DNA from 4 places in the Yersinia mollaretii ATCC 43969 genome. Region 3 is predicted to be linked to each of the others. Evidence: predicted binding sites of a transcription regulator. Region 3 holds the regulator's gene; each other region holds the start of a gene.

Region 1 (4,218 bases), 2.1 Mb from region 3:
CGCCATGTTTCAGGAGCAGGTGAAATTCTCTGGATTGGCGCTGGTGATTATTGATGAACAGCATCGTTTCGGCGTTCATCAGCGGCTCGCATTATGGGAGAAAGGTGAGGAGCAGGGCTTCCATCCGCATCAGCTCATTATGACGGCGACCCCGATTCCACGCACCTTGGCGATGACCGCCTATGCGGATCTCGACACCTCGGTGATTGATGAGCTGCCGCCCGGCAGGACACCCGTCACCACTGTCGCCATCCCAGATACCCGCCGCAGTGATGTGATTCAGCGAGTTAAAAATGCCTGTCTGGAGGAGGGCCGTCAGGCTTACTGGGTTTGTACTCTGATTGAAGAGTCTGAGCTGCTGGAAGCACAAGCCGCCGAGGTGACCTGCGAAGAGCTGAAAATTGCCCTGCCAGAGATTAATGTCGGCTTGGTTCATGGCCGAATGAAAGGTCCAGAAAAACAGGCGGTGATGCTGGCATTTAAGCAGGGTGAGTTGCAGCTATTGGTCGCGACCACGGTCATTGAGGTCGGGGTGGATGTGCCTAACGCCAGCCTGATGATCATCGACAACCCAGAACGTTTGGGGTTGGCGCAACTTCACCAATTACGTGGCCGCGTGGGCCGTGGTGCCGTTGCGTCACACTGCGTGTTGCTCTACAAAACGCCGCTCAGCAAAACCGCCCAGATGCGTTTGCAAGTACTGCGCGACAGTAATGATGGCTTTGTGATTGCTCAGCGAGACTTAGAGATCCGTGGCCCCGGCGAGTTATTGGGGACACGGCAGACCGGGAGTGCTGAGTTTAAAGTGGCTGATTTACTGCGCGATCAGGCCATGATTCCCGAAGTGCAGCGGGTCGCTCGCCATCTGCATCAGCAATACCCCGAACATGCGCGGGCACTGATTGAGCGGTGGTTGCCAGAGAGAACACGCTACACCAATGCCTAATCCCCAATAGCATAAGTCCCAAATAGCCTAAGTCCCAAATAGCCTAAGTCCCATAATAGCCTAAGTCCCATAATAGCCTAAGTTAGGGGCGGATATCGCCGCCCCAAAAACAATTATCCCACGACCGCAGGGAAGATCGGCAGTAACAGATAGAGCTTAATCACGATCACATTTACGATATCAATAAAGAACGCACCCACCATTGGCACTACCAAGAAGGCTAAATGCGACGGGCCAAAGCGGTCAGTAATGGCCTGCATATTGGCAATCGCGGTCGGTGTCGCGCCTAAACCAAAACCACAATGCCCCGCCGCCAACACAGCCGCATCATAGTTTTTCCCCATCACCCGATAAGTGACAAAAATCGCGTACAGTGCCATCGCCACGGCTTGCGCCGACAGAATCACCAACATCGGCAGAGCCAATGAGGCCAATTCCCAAAGTTTTAAGCTCATCAACGCCATCGCCAAAAACAGTGACAAACTGACATTACCCAGCACTGAGACTGCACGATCAAAGACTTTGTAGAAGCCGATGGCCGACAGCGTGTTGCTGAGGATGACCCCGACAAAGAGCACGCAGACGAAAGTGGGCAGCTCAAACATCGTGCCCTGTAGCCAGCCAGAAATCAGGCCGCCCACCATCAGACAGATGGCAATCATGGCGATAGTTTCGACCAATACCAGCGAGGTAATCATTCGGCCAGCTGAAGGTTTTTCGAAGGCGGAAGGCACTTCGCTATCCTCGGGCGTGCCATCCGGCGTGGAGGAGTGCTTGACCAGATAACGCGCCACCGGCCCCCCAATCAGCCCACCGAGTACCAAACCAAAGGTTGCGCAAGCCATGGCAACTTCAGTCGCGTTTTCAAAACCATAGCGCTCAACGAAGACTTTACTCCATGCCGCACCCGTGCCGTGCCCGCCCGACAAGGTAATGGAACCGGCCAATAACCCCATCAATGGGTCTAGCCCCATTAATTTCGCGAGGGCCACACCAATGGCGTTCTGCACCAGTAGCAAACCCACCACCACAAAGACAAATATGCTCAGAGCCTTGCCGCCCGCGCGTAGGCTCGCCAAATTGGCGTTCAGACCGATAGTAGCGAAGAAGGCCAGCATCAGAGGATCTTTCAGCGACATATCAAAACTGATTTCCCAACCGAGGGTCTTTTGCATCAGCAGCATCATAAAAGCCACAAGCAAACCACCGGCAACCGGTTCAGGAATAGTGTATTTCTTCAGGAAGGGGACAGTTTGTACGAGTTTACGGCCTAGCAATAAAACCAAACAGGCCGCGACTAGCGTGCCATAGGTATCGAGATGAAACATCTTGGTACTCCATGCGATTAAAATATCGAATAAAAATATGACGTTAGACAGTTCCTTAATAAACGCCAAAACGGTTAAGGGGGGATTAGAAAAAAAAACGCGGCTAATTACAAGTTTAGTCGCTAATTAAAACGCGCTAACAACGGAGAGAAATATTTAAAAAAATGCAGCGCAACCGATTGCTTTTGTGAGGCGGATCATTAAAATGCCCTCTTTGCCGATCAGGGTATTTCACTCCATGTCTACGCAATCCGCCGAACTTGATACGCCACAGCCCGTCACCACTCGCCCTAGCGAACTGATTTATCGTTTAGAAGACCGCCCGCCACTGGCCCAAACACTGTTTGCCGCCTGTCAGCATTTATTGGCGATGTTTGTCGCGGTAATTACCCCCGGTCTGCTGATTTGTCAGGCACTCGGATTGCCGGCGGAAGATACCCAACGCATTATCAGTATGTCCCTGTTCGCATCAGGTCTAGCCTCACTGCTACAAATTAAGACTTGGGGGCCGGTAGGCTCTGGCCTGCTATCCATTCAGGGCACCAGTTTTAACTTTGTTTCTCCATTGATCATGGGTGGGTTGGCGCTGAAAAATGGGGGAGCGGATATCCCAACCATGATGGCAGCGCTGTTCGGCACCCTGATGGTGGCCTCCTGCACCGAGATTATCCTCTCCCGCTTCCTGCATCTGGCGCGCCGCATTATCACGCCGCTGGTCTCCGGTATTGTGGTGATGATTATCGGCCTGTCATTGATTCAAGTTGGGCTGACATCTATTGGTGGCGGTTATGGCGCGATGAGCGACCATACATTTGGCGCACCGAAAAATCTGCTGTTGGCGGGTGCGGTCTTGGTGGTGATTATTCTGCTGAATCGCCAACGTAACCCCTATCTGCGTGTCGCTTCGCTGGTGATCGCCATGGCGGTGGGTTACCTGCTGGCTTGGTCGCTGGGGATGCTGCCTGAAAGCCGCCCAGTGGTAGACACAGCGCTGATTACCATTCCCACGCCGTTGTACTATGGGTTGTCTTTTGACTGGAATCTGCTGGTGCCGCTGATGCTGATCTTTATGGTGACCTCATTGGAAACCATCGGCGATATTACCGCCACCTCCGATGTGTCAGAGCAGCCGGTTCATGGCCCGCTGTATATGAAACGCCTTAAGGGCGGTGTGCTGGCGAATGGGTTGAACTCCATGCTGTCGGCGGTGTTTAACACCTTCCCTAACTCCTGTTTCGGCCAGAATAATGGGGTGATTCAGTTGACCGGTGTTGCCAGCCGTTATGTCGGTTTTGTGGTGGCGCTGATGCTGATCGTGTTGGGCCTGTTCCCTGCCGTGGCTGGGTTTGTGCAGCATATTCCTGAGCCAGTGCTGGGCGGCGCAACTCTCGTGATGTTCGGCACTATTGCCGCCTCTGGCGTGCGGATCGTGTCGCGCGAAACCCTTAATCGCCGTGCAATTATGATTATGGCGCTCTCATTGGCGGTTGGTATGGGCGTGGCACAGCAACCTTTGATCCTGCAATTTGCCCCTGACTGGATCAAAACCCTGCTCTCTTCTGGGATTGCTGCCGGGGGTATTACTGCCATCGTCCTTAACCTACTCTTCCCACAAGAAAAATAATCTGGCGCTAACACGTCACTGAAATGGCCGGTCGTAAACGATACCGGCCATTTTTTTATGCATAGATAACGGATTGTCTATTGAGCTAAGGGAAGATTTGCGGCATAAACAGGGTTCCGTATACCGACAGGCGTGAATTTACCAGATGAAATTTCTCGGGAAAGTGCTGCTAACGTTGTTACTGCTCTTGGTGCTATCCGTAGTGCTCTGCTACGTACTGCTCCAAACCTCTTGGGCCGCCGGATGGTTGAGCCGTTGGGTCAGTGATAACAGCGAATATCGCCTCTCTCTGGGGAAAATAGATCACTCATGGTCCACAC
Region 2 (4,218 bases), 1.9 Mb from region 3:
ATCAGTGAGTGAGCATTCACATAGCAATGGAGGTTGCTGTAGTCAAAGCCATGCCGATGAAGGTGATGACGAAAGTGACATACTTGCGGCGGCTATGCCTGCGGGGAGTCAGCGCTTTAGCTGGCAAGTCAAAGGGATGGACTGCCCAAGTTGTGCCAGAAAGATTGAGAATGCCGTCAGCAGTCAGGTAGAAATTGAAAATATCAAAGTGCTGTTTGCCACGGAAAAACTGGTGGTTGATGCTCGCACGGATATTCGTCTTCAAGTAGAGCAGGCGGTTAAGCACGCCGGATTCACTCTGGTGGATACCCAATTATCCGCTGAAAACAAGGTCGCTGAGTCCGAGTCGCGCCTTCGTGAATATCTGCCAATCGCATTATTAACCCTACTGATGCTGATCAGTTGGAGCATCTCTTTATTCAGCACTGAATTGGCTGAGTTCGCCTTCGCCGCGACCACCATTGTCGGGCTGATCCCCGTGACAACCAAAGCTTGGAAGCTCATTCGCTCAGGCACACCTTTTGCCATTGAAACCTTGATGAGTGTCGCCGCTATCGGGGCGATGTTTATTGGCGCAACGGCTGAAGCCGCGATGGTATTGCTGCTGTTTATGATAGGTGAGTTGCTGGAGTCCTATGCTGCGAACCGCGCTCGCCGTGGGGTAAAAGCGCTCATGGCGCTGGTGCCAGAAGAGGCATTGTTATTGAAAAATGGCGTGCGAACCTCAGTACCCGTCGCCAGCTTGCGCCCCGGCGATATCATTGAGATTGCACCGGGAGGCCGCCTGCCCGCAGATGCCGAATTAATGACTCCGTTCGCCAGTTTTGATGAAAGCGCCCTCACCGGAGAATCAATCCCAGTTGAGCGGCTGCAAGGTGAAAAAGTCGCGGCGGGGTGCTTATCCGTCGATCGCGCCACCGAGATGAGGGTTATTTCAGAACCGGGTAATAATGCCATCGACCGAATTTTGCAACTTATTGAATTAGCCGAAGAACGTCGCGCACCTATTGAACGCTTTATTGACCGTTTTAGCCGTATTTATACCCCGGCGATTATGTTGCTCTCGGTGCTGGTGATGTTAGTACCGCCGTTGGCTTTCGCCGAACCTTGGGAAAATTGGATCTACCGTGGTCTGACGTTGCTGTTGATTGGTTGTCCGTGCGCACTGGTCATCTCCACCCCGGCGGCAATCACCTCTGCGCTGGCGGCGGCAACACGGCGCGGCGCACTGATCAAAGGCGGCGCGGCGCTGGAACAACTTGGCCGTATTCAAACCGTGGCCTTCGACAAAACCGGTACGCTGACCGAGGGTAAACCCAAAGTGACCGATATTCTGCCCGCTGCTGGCGTCAGTGAAACCCGCCTGCTGGCTTTGGCGGCGGCCGTCGAAGCCGGATCACACCATCCGCTGGCGGTGGCGATTATGCAGCGAGCGCAACAAAATACCCCACTGCTACCGTTAGCTGAAGAGCGTCGCGCACTGGCGGGGATTGGCGTTGAAGGTCGAGTGAATGGGCTGGCAGTACGTGTCAGTGCCCCCGGTAAATTACCTGCTGGGTTATTGACCGATGAGTGGCAAACGCAACTCGATCAATTGGAGAGTAGCGGCAAAACTGCCGTCGCCGTGCTGGAAGATGAGCAGTTTGTTGGTTTATTGGCACTGCGCGACACATTGCGCAGCGATGCTAAGCAAGCCATTGATTCGCTGAAAAAACTGGGCATTCAAGGGGTAATGTTGACCGGTGATAACCCACGGGCTGCGGCGGCCATTGCCAGTGAATTGGGGATTGATTACCGCGCTGGGTTACTGCCCGCCGATAAAGTTCAGGCGGTGATGGCGCTGAATGAAGCCCAGCCGACCGTGATGGTCGGGGACGGCATCAATGATGCACCTGCTATGAAGGCGGCCAGTATCGGCATTGCCATGGGCAGTGGTACTGATGTGGCGCTGGAAACCGCCGATGCCGCGCTGACCCATAATCGGCTTACCGGGCTGGCAGAGATCATTCTGTTATCACGCGCGGCTAACGCCAATATTCGCCAGAACATCACTATCTCATTAGGGCTAAAAGGGATTTTTCTGGTGACAACCCTGCTGGGCTTAACCGGCTTGTGGTTGGCGGTATTAGCGGATTCAGGTGCCACCGCATTGGTGACAGCTAACGCGTTGAGGTTGTTACGCAAGCGGGATGTTTGAGTCAAAGCGGGTTATCCCGCTTCAGACTGATGACAAACCTCGACGACTCGATCTGAAACGGTGAGGACAGTCGGAAGAGTAAAGCGTCCGCGCCAGGGAGGGCGCGGCTCGAGCCTCCAAGGACGGATTGACGGCGTCTTTACGATCCGCCTGTTCTCTCCGCCGCTAGCACTTTGTCAATAACCTCAAGCGGGTTATCCCGCTTTTGCCCCTTTTTTCACCAGGTACCGATAGGGCGTTTGTTCGGTATCTTGGGCCAGTAACTGGTGATCCATAAAACGACAAAAACCGGGGATATCGCGGGTGGTTGCCGGATCGTCAGCAATGATCAGCAGTGTCTGGCCCTCTTCCATGTGCCGGACCGTTTTACGTACCATCATCACCGGCTCTGGGCAGCGCAGGCCCAATGCATCAAGTGTTTTATCTGGATGAGCAAAAATATCGGTCATGGCGGTTCTCTTATGGGTCAGTATGCTGTGGCGCAAAAATATCGGGATTTATAAACTTGCTTATGAAGTGGGCTAGTCTATAAAGGCGCATAGTTTACCCCGACGATTTTTAGGCGCAAGTGGCGCTAACGTTTGCGTTAAAATTAACCATTGCATTCGTTGCGCAAACGGGTATCATGCCGCCGCGTCGTAAAATTACGGTGCATTTTGTTTGGGTTCCCTCACCCCAATAACCAAAAAGGTCACATTTATGTTTTCGTTTACGCCTCAACAGCGGATGACCGCTTTGGTATGGCTGTCGCTATTCCATATTGTCATCATTACCTCCAGTAACTATCTGGTGCAATTGCCGATCGCTATCTTCGGTTTTCACACCACTTGGGGGGCATTTACCTTTCCGTTTATCTTCTTAGCCACCGACCTGACAGTGCGGATCTTTGGTGCCCCTTTGGCGCGCCGGATTATTCTCTCTGTGATGGTGCCCGCACTGCTGATTTCCTACCTGATTTCAGCCCTGTTTTATCAGGGGAGCTGGCAAGGATTCCCGGCGCTAACCCATTTTAATCTGTTCGTGGCGCGTATCGCCGCCGCCAGTTTTATGGCCTATGTGCTTGGGCAAATTCTGGATGTGCAGGTGTTTAACCGCCTGCGTCAGCGCAGTGCTTGGTGGGTTGCCCCGACAGCGGCCATGTTCTTCGGCAATATCAGCGATACTATGGCGTTCTTCTTTATTGCGTTTTACCGCAGTAGTGATCCCTTTATGGCCGCAAACTGGGTGGAGATCGCTTTGGTGGATTACAGCTTCAAGCTGATGATTTGCATGTTGTTCTTCCTGCCCGCTTATGGCGTGATGCTCAATGTATTGCTGAAATATTTTGCCCGCAAAACCGACCAGCAAGCATTAGCCACCGCCAGCTCTACGGCACGATAATGTCTGTTCAGGCAGCCACATCATTGTGGTTGCCGCACTCTGCCCACCACAGCTTATGGATTGTTCCTAAAACTGCCCACCTTTTCGTGACCCGCTGAACAATAGGTTGCTTTTAGCGACTGAATAGGGTGCGATATACTGATTAATCATTAATTACTGATAAGTTATTGATGACGGTGAGTCATCGCATTTGATACGCGCTCAGCATCCATAAGGAACAACCCCCATGCATAAAATGATCCAATTTCTCGCCATCGGCCTGCTGGTTATCGGACTAAGCGCCTGTGATAGCGGCAGCGATAATAATGTGGGCCAACCCGTCAGCCTGCTAGAAGGTAAAGTGGCGTTGAGCTTGCCCGCCGATTTATCGGACCAGAGCGGGAAGATGGGCAATCAAGCCAATAACATGTACGTTTTCGCCAATAAAACCGGCGATAAAGCTGTGATCGTGATTTTGGGCGATAGCACCGATGAGGCGCTGGAGGTGCTAACGGGCCGTTTAGCCGATCAACAGCGGGCGCGCGATGCCAATCTGCAAGTCGTGACCAATAAAGCGATCAAAATCGACGGGCAACCTTTCCAGCAGTTGGACAGCATTATTACCAGCGGCGGCCAGAAAGCCTACTCATCCGTGTTGATGG
Region 3 (4,218 bases):
TGCAGCGGACTGATTTATTACGCCTATAAAGATGTGATCAGAATAAAAATGCCGCGCACCGCTAATGAGATGTATCACTTGCGTGATGCCGCGCCAGTCAAACGGGCTGAATTAGAGAGTGGTGATCTGGTGTTCTTTAATATTGCTAATCGCGGCGTTGCCGATCATGTCGGCGTTTATTTAGGCAACGGCAAATTTATTCAGTCTCCACGCACCGGCGAAGAGATCCGTATTAGTATGCTGGATAACGACTACTGGCAAGATCATTATGTGGGCGCACGTCGCGTGGTCACACCAAAAACTATCCGCTAATCCTTCAACACACATCCGGCGGCGCTGTCGGGTGTGTGTTTCCTTACTCCCCCTATCTCAGTGACGACTCCTGAAGAGTTTGCATTCAATCCCCTTTCTAACCCTATGGTTTTCAATGTCATTCCTGTCGAAAGTTGTTAAGATTAATACCCACAACAAAAATACAACAATTATGCTTTACCCGCTCTTCGCCACATTATGGCCTGCGGCTATTGATGGGATTTGAGGAGCAAACACCCTGAGCAACCCCGAAAGGAGAGAGCTATGTCTTTTGAATTACCGGCATTACCTTATGCGCAAAATGCGCTGGAACCCCACATCTCAGCTGAAACGCTGGAATACCACCACGGAAAACACCACAATACCTATGTGGTTAATCTCAATAGTCTGATTAAAGAGACTGAGTTTGCGGGCAAGACACTGGAAGAGATCGTAAAAACCTCCAGCGGTGGCATCTTCAACAATGCGGCCCAAGTTTGGAACCACACTTTCTACTGGCACTGCCTGTCGCCAAATGGCGGTGGTGAGCCGACGGGTAAAGTGGCCGACGCCATTAATCAGTCATTCGGTTCATTTGCAGAGTTTAAAGCGCAGTTTACCGATGCCGCAGTGAAAAATTTTGGCGCAGGCTGGACTTGGCTGGTTAAAAAAGCAGATGGCACGCTGGCGATTGTCAGTACTTCTAATGCAGCAACCCCTCTGACCACAAATGATAAGCCATTGCTGACCGTCGATGTGTGGGAGCACGCTTATTATATTGATTACCGTAATGCGCGGCCAAAATATCTGGAGAATTTCTGGGCGCTGGTTAACTGGTCATTCGTTGAGAAGAATCTAGCCTGATAAGGCAATAAATGATAGGCGGTGTGTTAGCACATCAGCAGAAATAACTCAGGGCGGGTAAACCGCCCTACTTAATAATTTTACCGGCAAGCGGCTTAATTAATTCATTACCGCCACGAAGCTAAAGGCAATAATCATCGCCAGCGCACCAACAGTCGTAATCAGCGACATTTTCAGATTGGTATCCATAAAAACTCCTTAGCCGGTCAGTTTGTAGTAGGAAAAAGACACAAAGTTACTGTGTTAAATTATCTTCCCACAATTCAGAAAAAAAATCTTGTGCTCATTACGCACTTTATAACTTTGAATACCTCTTCCACTTTGACTCCAGATCAGACAAAATTCGCAGTTCATAACTGCATACCGACTAATAACGTCCAATAAATACTCTCAGACAAGCCGCTGATTCCATTTTCCAGCCCAATAATATGCATCTGTCTGAGTGTTTTCGAGTCTGCAGGCAAACGATTAACATCATACTTACCGACGGTAACAGGTAAGCTTAGGAGTCATTTTTTTATGGCAACGATTAAAGATGTGGCCAAACACGCGGGTGTGTCCACCACCACCGTTTCGCATGTGATTAACAAAACTCGTTTCGTCGCCGAAAATACCAAGGCTGCCGTGTGGGCAGCCATTAAAGAGCTGCATTATTCGCCCAGTGCTGTGGCCCGCAGTTTGAAAGTTAACCACACCAAATCCATTGGCTTATTGGCAACATCCAGCGAAGCGCCCTATTTTGCCGAAGTGATCGAAGCGGTTGAAAACAGCTGTTATAGCAAGGGTTACACGCTGATTTTATGTAACTCTCATAATAATCTGGATAAGCAGAAAGCCTATCTGGCGATGTTGGCACAAAAGCGTGTTGATGGGCTGTTAGTCATGTGTTCAGAATATCCCGAGCAACTGCTGGGGATGCTCGAAGATTATCGCAATATCCCGATGGTGGTGATGGATTGGGGAACGGCACGTGGCGATTTTACTGATTCTATTATTGATAATGCCTTTGAAGGCGGCTATTTGGCTGGCCGTTATCTGATTGAACGCGGTCATCGTGATATAGGCGCGATCCCCGGTCAGTTATCCCGCAATACCGGCGGTGGTCGCCATCAGGGCTTCCTTAAAGCACTGGAGGAGGCCAATATCACGGTGCGTGATGAATGGGTGGTTCAGGGCGATTTTGAACCGGAATCGGGTTATAAAGCCATGCATCAAATTCTGACACAGAAACATCGCCCGACCGCCGTGTTCTGTGGCGGGGATATTATGGCGATGGGCGCAATATGCGCAGCCGATGAGCTGGGCCTGCGAGTGCCGCAGGATATTTCGGTGATCGGGTACGATAATGTGCGTAATGCGCGCTATTTCTCCCCGGCACTCACCACCATTCATCAGCCGAAAGAGCGATTGGGCGAAACGGCCTTTGCGATGCTGCTCGACCGCATTGTCAGCAAACGCGAAGATCCCCAGACCATTGAGGTTCACCCGAAACTGGTCGAACGACGTTCTGTTGCCGATGGTCCGTTCCGCGATTATCGCCGTTAATCCTCTCCCGCCGATAGTACAGGCTGCTATCGGCGGTGATCTCCATCATCATCAGTCACGAGATGATGATAGAGTATCATCTTTCATCCACTCTGCATTTAACGTGACACTGTCACCCAAATACTCAAGCAGCCAAGCCAGTGCGGGCGAATGATTATTCTGCTCCCACGTCAGGCAGCACGGGCTATCCGGCAGCGGTTCCGCCAAGTTTAGCGCCGCCAGTTTCCCCTGCGCAATCAGTGGCGAAACCATATGGGCGGGCACCATGCCAACACATAACCCCTCACACAGGCAGTCGATCCCCGTCACCCAATCCGGAACCACCAGCCGCTGCTGATTATCTAGCGTCCAGGTGTCTCGTTTAGGCAAATTTCGCGCAGTATCTTCGAGGCAAAGTGAGGGATAAGGGCGGAGCTGATCATCGGTCAGCGGCCCGGTTAGCTGAGCTAATGGATGTTTGACACTCACCACACACTGCCAGCTTAAAAATCCCATATCACGAAAAACAAACCGCCCCCCAACAGGCACTGCGCGAGTAGCACCGATGGCCATTTCTGCCTGTCCATCGACCAATGCATCCCAGACACCATTGAATACTTCATAACGTACTCGTAATTCGATATCAGGAAAATGTCGATAAAAATCCAATACTAAGCGGCGACTGCGCTGGGGCTTGACGATTTTATCTATCACGATAGTTAATTCCCCCCGCCAACCATTCGCCACTTGTTGACATTGACGACGGGTGCCATTCATTTTTTTGATGACATCACGTGCTTCTTTGATAAAAACCAGACCTGCGGCGGTTAATTCTACGTCACGATGACGTCGTTCAAACAGCGGCACTGCCAGCCACTCTTCAAGTTGGCGCACGGTATAACTTATCGCCGATGGCACACGGTGCAATTCTTGTGCAGCAGCACTGAAGCTACCGGTACGCGCCACTGCGTCAACCACATCCAGTGAGTATTCGGACCACATTATTTTCTGCCCCTTCAGCTTAATCACTTAGCTATCAAATATTTTGACAGCATGGCGCAAATATTACCGTTTCACAACAGAATCACTCACCGGATAGAATGCCCTCCGCCACAAATTGCCTGCAACAATCTATTTACAACAGCAGCGCCTGCACATTTTCAAATAGAGAATAATAAAGAATGAAAACGACACCTAGCTTCATGTTCTATCTGGCTGGTTTAAGCATGTTGGGTTATCTGGCCACCGACATGTATTTACCCGCCTTTGGGGCCATGCAACAAGAACTGCAAACCTCCGCTGGATCCATCAGTGCTAGCTTGAGCATTTTTCTCGCGGGTTTTGCTATCGCCCAGCTTATCTGGGGGCCGGTATCTGATAAATTAGGCCGTAAGCCGGTGCTGTTAGCCGGACTGGGGTTATTTGCCCTCGGCTGTTTGGGGATTCTGTGGGTGGAAACGGCCACGCAACTATTGATCCTGCGCTTTATTCAGGCGGTGGGGGTCTGTTCTGCGGCCGTGAGCTGGCAAGCCTTGGTGG
Region 4 (4,218 bases), 1.1 Mb from region 3:
CGCGCCATGTCAGCCATCGTCTGGCCTTAGTCGGTAACGCGGCCCAAACGCTGCATCCGATTGCCGGACAGGGCTTCAATCTGGGGCTGCGCGATGTAATGTCGCTGGCGGAAACCATCGCATCGGCGGGCAGTGACCCCGGTGACTATGGGGTGCTCGCCCAATACCAACAGCGGCGGCGGCAGGATCAACAGGCCACCATTGGTGTCACCGATGGCCTGATTCGCCTGTTTGCCAACCGCTATGGGCCGCTGGTGGTGGGGCGTAATTTTGCGCTGATGTCGATGGAGTACCTGCCTGCGGTACGCGATGCTTTTGCCCGGCGGACATTGGGGTGGGTTGATCGCTAAAGTTTTTACCCGTCATCTTTCACGCTGTAGGTGTGTTAGCTGCATCGAGAAATCTATAGGGTAAGTTAAGTTCATATTTTCACGGGGAAATGTTTCGGCATGCAATCATATGACGTAGTTATCGCCGGTGGCGGAATGGTCGGTCTGGCACTGGCCTGCGGTTTACAGGGCAGTGGTCTGCGCATCGCCATTATCGAGCACCAGCCCGCGCCTGAACCACTACCCACGCCCTTGATCGGAGAGTTGGCGCTGCGCGTCTCGGCGATCAATGCAGCCAGTGAGCGCTTACTCCAAAAAATTGGGGTGTGGGACGGCATTCTAGCCCTGCGCGCCAGTCCTTACCTCGGCATGGAAGTCTGGGAGCAAGACAGTTTCGGCAAAATTACCTTCCATGGGGATGAGTACGGTTTCAGCCATCTTGGGCACATCATTGAAAACCGGGTCATTCAGCAGGCGCTGTGGCAGCGGGCGAGTCAACTCGCAGAGGTCACCCTGTTAGCACCAGCTAGCCTCAAACAGGTGGCTTGGGGAGAAAGCGAAGCTTTTATTACGCTGACTGATGATCGTATGCTCAGTGCCAAATTGGTTGTCGGGGCCGACGGCGCGAACTCTTGGTTGCGCCAACATGCGGATATTCCGCTGACTTTCTGGGATTACGCCCACCATGCGTTGGTGGCGACCATCCGCACTGAAGCGCCTCATCAAGCTACCGCACGTCAGGTGTTTCATGGCGATGGTATTCTGGCCTTCCTGCCATTCAGTGACCCCCATCTCAGCTCAATAGTCTGGTCACTTCCCCCTGAACGTGCCGCCGAATTAGCCGCGCTGCCCGCCGAAGAGTTCAATCGAAAGCTGGGCATGGCGTTTGATATGCGCTTGGGCCAATGCCAGTTGGAGAGCGAGCGCCAGACCTTCCCGCTGATGGGGCGCTATGCCCGCAGCTTTGCAGCCCATCGGCTGGCGTTGGTTGGGGATGCCGCCCATACCGTGCATCCATTGGCTGGGCAGGGGGTGAATCTGGGTTTTATGGATGCCGCCGAGCTGGTGTCAGAACTCCGGCGCTTGCAGCGTCAGGGCAAAGATATCGGGCAACATCTCTACCTGCGCCGTTATGAACGCCGCCGTAAGCACAGCGCCGCAGTGATGCTCGCCAGTATGCAGGGTTTCCGTGACCTGTTTGCGGGTCGCCATCCGGCGAAAAAGCTGCTGCGTGATATTGGGTTAACACTGGCTGATAACCTACCAGGAGTTAAACCGCAGTTAGTGCGGCAGGCGATGGGATTAAATGATCTGCCTGCATGGTTAGATGAGTCATCGCCAAACTCGTCAATTCGCCCCCTCAGTTGAAATAATCTAATTCCAGCCTGTTTTTCGCATTAGTTTTTCTCACTGACAGCCAAAACCCAAAAAGTTGAATCCGACAGGGTTTTGGTTGTTTGGTTATATAACATCGCTACTTTCACTGTTTAATTGTTAATTGTGTGCCTCTGTGCGCAGTTTTGCAGTGGAAAACTCTGCATAATCCCCCTGCACTTTATACCTTCACCGCCTCTCATCGCTTATTTTAGCTTATGGTTACCGGATAGATTCGGTGATAACGTTGGGTAAAAGGTATCGTTTGCGTAGATCCGTCATACTTCAAGTTGCATGTGTGTTGGCTGCCTTCGTTCACCCCAGTCACTTACTGATGTAAGCTCCTGGGGATTCACTTAGTTGCCGCCTTCCTGCAACCCGAATTATTTAGGGTATATGCCTGTTTATGGTAAGTCAGAGTACCAGACACTCATGGCATGAAACTGTTTGAGGGAGAGTAGATGTCTAAGCAGACCCCGTTGTATGACCAACACGTGGCGTGCGGTGCGCGCATGGTAGATTTTCATGGCTGGATGATGCCATTGCATTATGGCTCCCAAATCGACGAGCACCATATTGTGCGCCAAGACGCCGGTATGTTTGATGTCTCTCACATGACCATTGTCGATCTGCACGGCGCGCGTACCCGTGAATTCCTCCGCTATCTGTTAGCCAATGATGTTGCTAAACTGACCCAACCGGGCAAAGCCCTTTACTCCGGGATGCTGAATGCGTCCGGAGGTGTTATTGATGATTTGATTGTCTACTTCCTCCGCGAAGACTATTTCCGCTTAGTGGTTAACTCCGCCACCCGTGACAAAGATCTGGCTTGGATCACCCAACATGCTGAGCCTTATCAGGTTGATGTCACTGTGCGCGACGATCTGGCGTTGGTGGCGGTACAAGGCCCGACAGCACAACAGAAAGTGGCCACTTTACTGACCACTGAGCAGCAACAAGCTATCGCCGGAATGAAACCATTCTTCGGCATTCAGGCGGGTGATTTGTTTATCGCCACCACTGGCTATACTGGTGAAGCGGGCTATGAAATCGCGCTGCCAAAAGAGCAGGTGGTTGAGTTTTGGCAGCAACTTCTTGCTGCTGGCGTGAAACCTGCTGGCCTTGGGGCGCGTGACACTCTGCGGCTGGAGGCGGGTATGAACCTCTACGGCCAAGAGATGGATGAGACTATTTCGCCGTTAGCCGCCAATATGGGCTGGACAGTGGCGTGGTTGCCGGAAGATCGCCAGTTTATCGGCCGTGAGGCACTGGAGCAGCAAAGGGCTAACGGGAGTGAGCAGTTGGTCGGCTTGATCATGACCGAAAAAGGCGTATTGCGTAATGAGCTGCCTGTGCATTTTACTGATGCCTCAGGTCAGGCGCAGGTGGGTGTCATCACCAGCGGTTCTTTCTCGCCAACACTGGGCTTCAGCATTGCGCTGGCCCGTGTGCCTGCCGGTATCGGTGAGAGTGCCGTTGTGCAGATTCGCAATCGTGAAATGCCGGTGCGCGTCACCAAACCGGGTTTCGTGCGGGCCGGTAAGCCGGTCGCGCAGTAAGTTTATTTGTCATCATATCCCGATATACGAGCCAACATTTTGGCTCTATACCCAAATTAATTGGAGTTGCAGCGATGAGCAATGTACCAGCAGATTTAAAATATGCCTCTTCCCATGAGTGGGTTCGCGCCGATGGTGATGGTGTCTATAGCGTCGGCATCACTGAACATGCGCAAGAGTTACTGGGCGACATGGTGTTTGTTGATTTGCCAGAAGTCGGCAGTGACGTTTCAGCGGGCAGCGACTGCGCTGTTGCGGAGTCAGTTAAAGCCGCTTCCGATATCTACGCCCCCATCAGCGGTGAGATTGTTGCGGTTAATAGCGAACTGGAAAGCTCACCAGAGCTGGTAAACAGCGCGCCTTACACGGATGGCTGGTTGTTTAGCATTAAAGCATCCGATGAGAGCGAACTGGATAGTCTGCTTGATGCTGATGCCTATTTAGCAACTATCGACGAGTAAACTCAATTTAGCTCCAGTTATCGGGTTCAGGCTTCTGATCAACCCCGATAACTCGATCTGGAACAGTGAGAGGACCGGCAGAAGAGTAAAGCGTCCGCGCCAGGGAGGGCGCGGCTCGAGCCTCCAGGGACGGATTGACGGCGTCTTTACGATCTGCCTGTTCTCTCCACTGCGGGCACTTTGTCAATAATCTCGGTTTTTTGACGCCTGTCCTCATACCAGACTGATGCCACTTCCCGTCCCATGCCCTACTCAGGAATTTGTAGCAATGACTCAGAATCTCAGCCAGCTTGAACATAATGATGCTTTTATTCAGCGCCATATCGGCTCCTCAACTGAGCAGCAGCAACAGATGTTGGCTGCCGTGGGTGCCCGCTCGTTAAGTACATTGATCCAGCAGATTGTTCCGGCAGATATCCAACTGCCAAGCCCGCCCCCAGTCGGCGATGCCGCCACTGAACATCAGGCGCTGGCGGAACTGAAAGGGATTGCCAG

What was found. Region 3 encodes PurR, which represses purine synthesis genes. Its sites were predicted from a motif close to CANGCAAACGTTTGCNTG; they were not measured.
Positions count from the first base shown of each region.
Region 1: the regulator PurR is predicted to act here: its motif matches at 2,443-2,460, upstream of gltS (sodium/glutamate symporter).
Region 2: the regulator PurR is predicted to act here: its motif matches at 2,768-2,785, upstream of tusA (sulfurtransferase TusA).
Region 4: the regulator PurR is predicted to act here: its motif matches at 2,140-2,157, upstream of gcvT (glycine cleavage system aminomethyltransferase GcvT).

Region 1 is NZ_CP054043.1:1,180,828-1,185,045, forward strand. Features, by position in the region: gene recG (ATP-dependent DNA helicase RecG) at 1-946, shown strand, start outside; gene gltS (sodium/glutamate symporter) at 1,060-2,274, opposite strand; gene HRD69_RS05180 (uracil-xanthine permease family protein) at 2,513-3,898, shown strand; gene HRD69_RS05185 (AsmA family protein) at 4,044-4,218, shown strand, end outside.
Region 2 is NZ_CP054043.1:930,978-935,195, forward strand. Features, by position in the region: gene HRD69_RS04090 (zinc/cadmium/mercury/lead-transporting ATPase) at 1-2,197, shown strand, start outside; gene tusA (sulfurtransferase TusA) at 2,392-2,646, opposite strand; gene HRD69_RS04100 (7-cyano-7-deazaguanine/7-aminomethyl-7-deazaguanine transporter) at 2,897-3,577, shown strand; gene HRD69_RS04105 (DcrB family lipoprotein) at 3,804-4,218, shown strand, end outside.
Region 3 is NZ_CP054043.1:3,637,724-3,641,941, forward strand. Features, by position in the region: gene HRD69_RS16230 (C40 family peptidase) at 1-312, shown strand, start outside; gene sodB (superoxide dismutase [Fe]) at 577-1,155, shown strand; gene cydH (cytochrome bd-I oxidase subunit CydH) at 1,255-1,344, opposite strand; gene purR (HTH-type transcriptional repressor PurR) at 1,675-2,700, shown strand; gene punR (DNA-binding transcriptional activator PunR) at 2,752-3,681, opposite strand; gene punC (purine nucleoside transporter PunC) at 3,861-4,218, shown strand, end outside.
Region 4 is NZ_CP054043.1:181,592-185,809, reverse strand. Features, by position in the region: gene ubiH (2-octaprenyl-6-methoxyphenyl hydroxylase) at 1-350, shown strand, start outside; gene ubiI (FAD-dependent 2-octaprenylphenol hydroxylase) at 450-1,697, shown strand; gene gcvT (glycine cleavage system aminomethyltransferase GcvT) at 2,165-3,262, shown strand; gene gcvH (glycine cleavage system protein GcvH) at 3,337-3,723, shown strand; gene gcvP (aminomethyl-transferring glycine dehydrogenase) at 3,992-4,218, shown strand, end outside.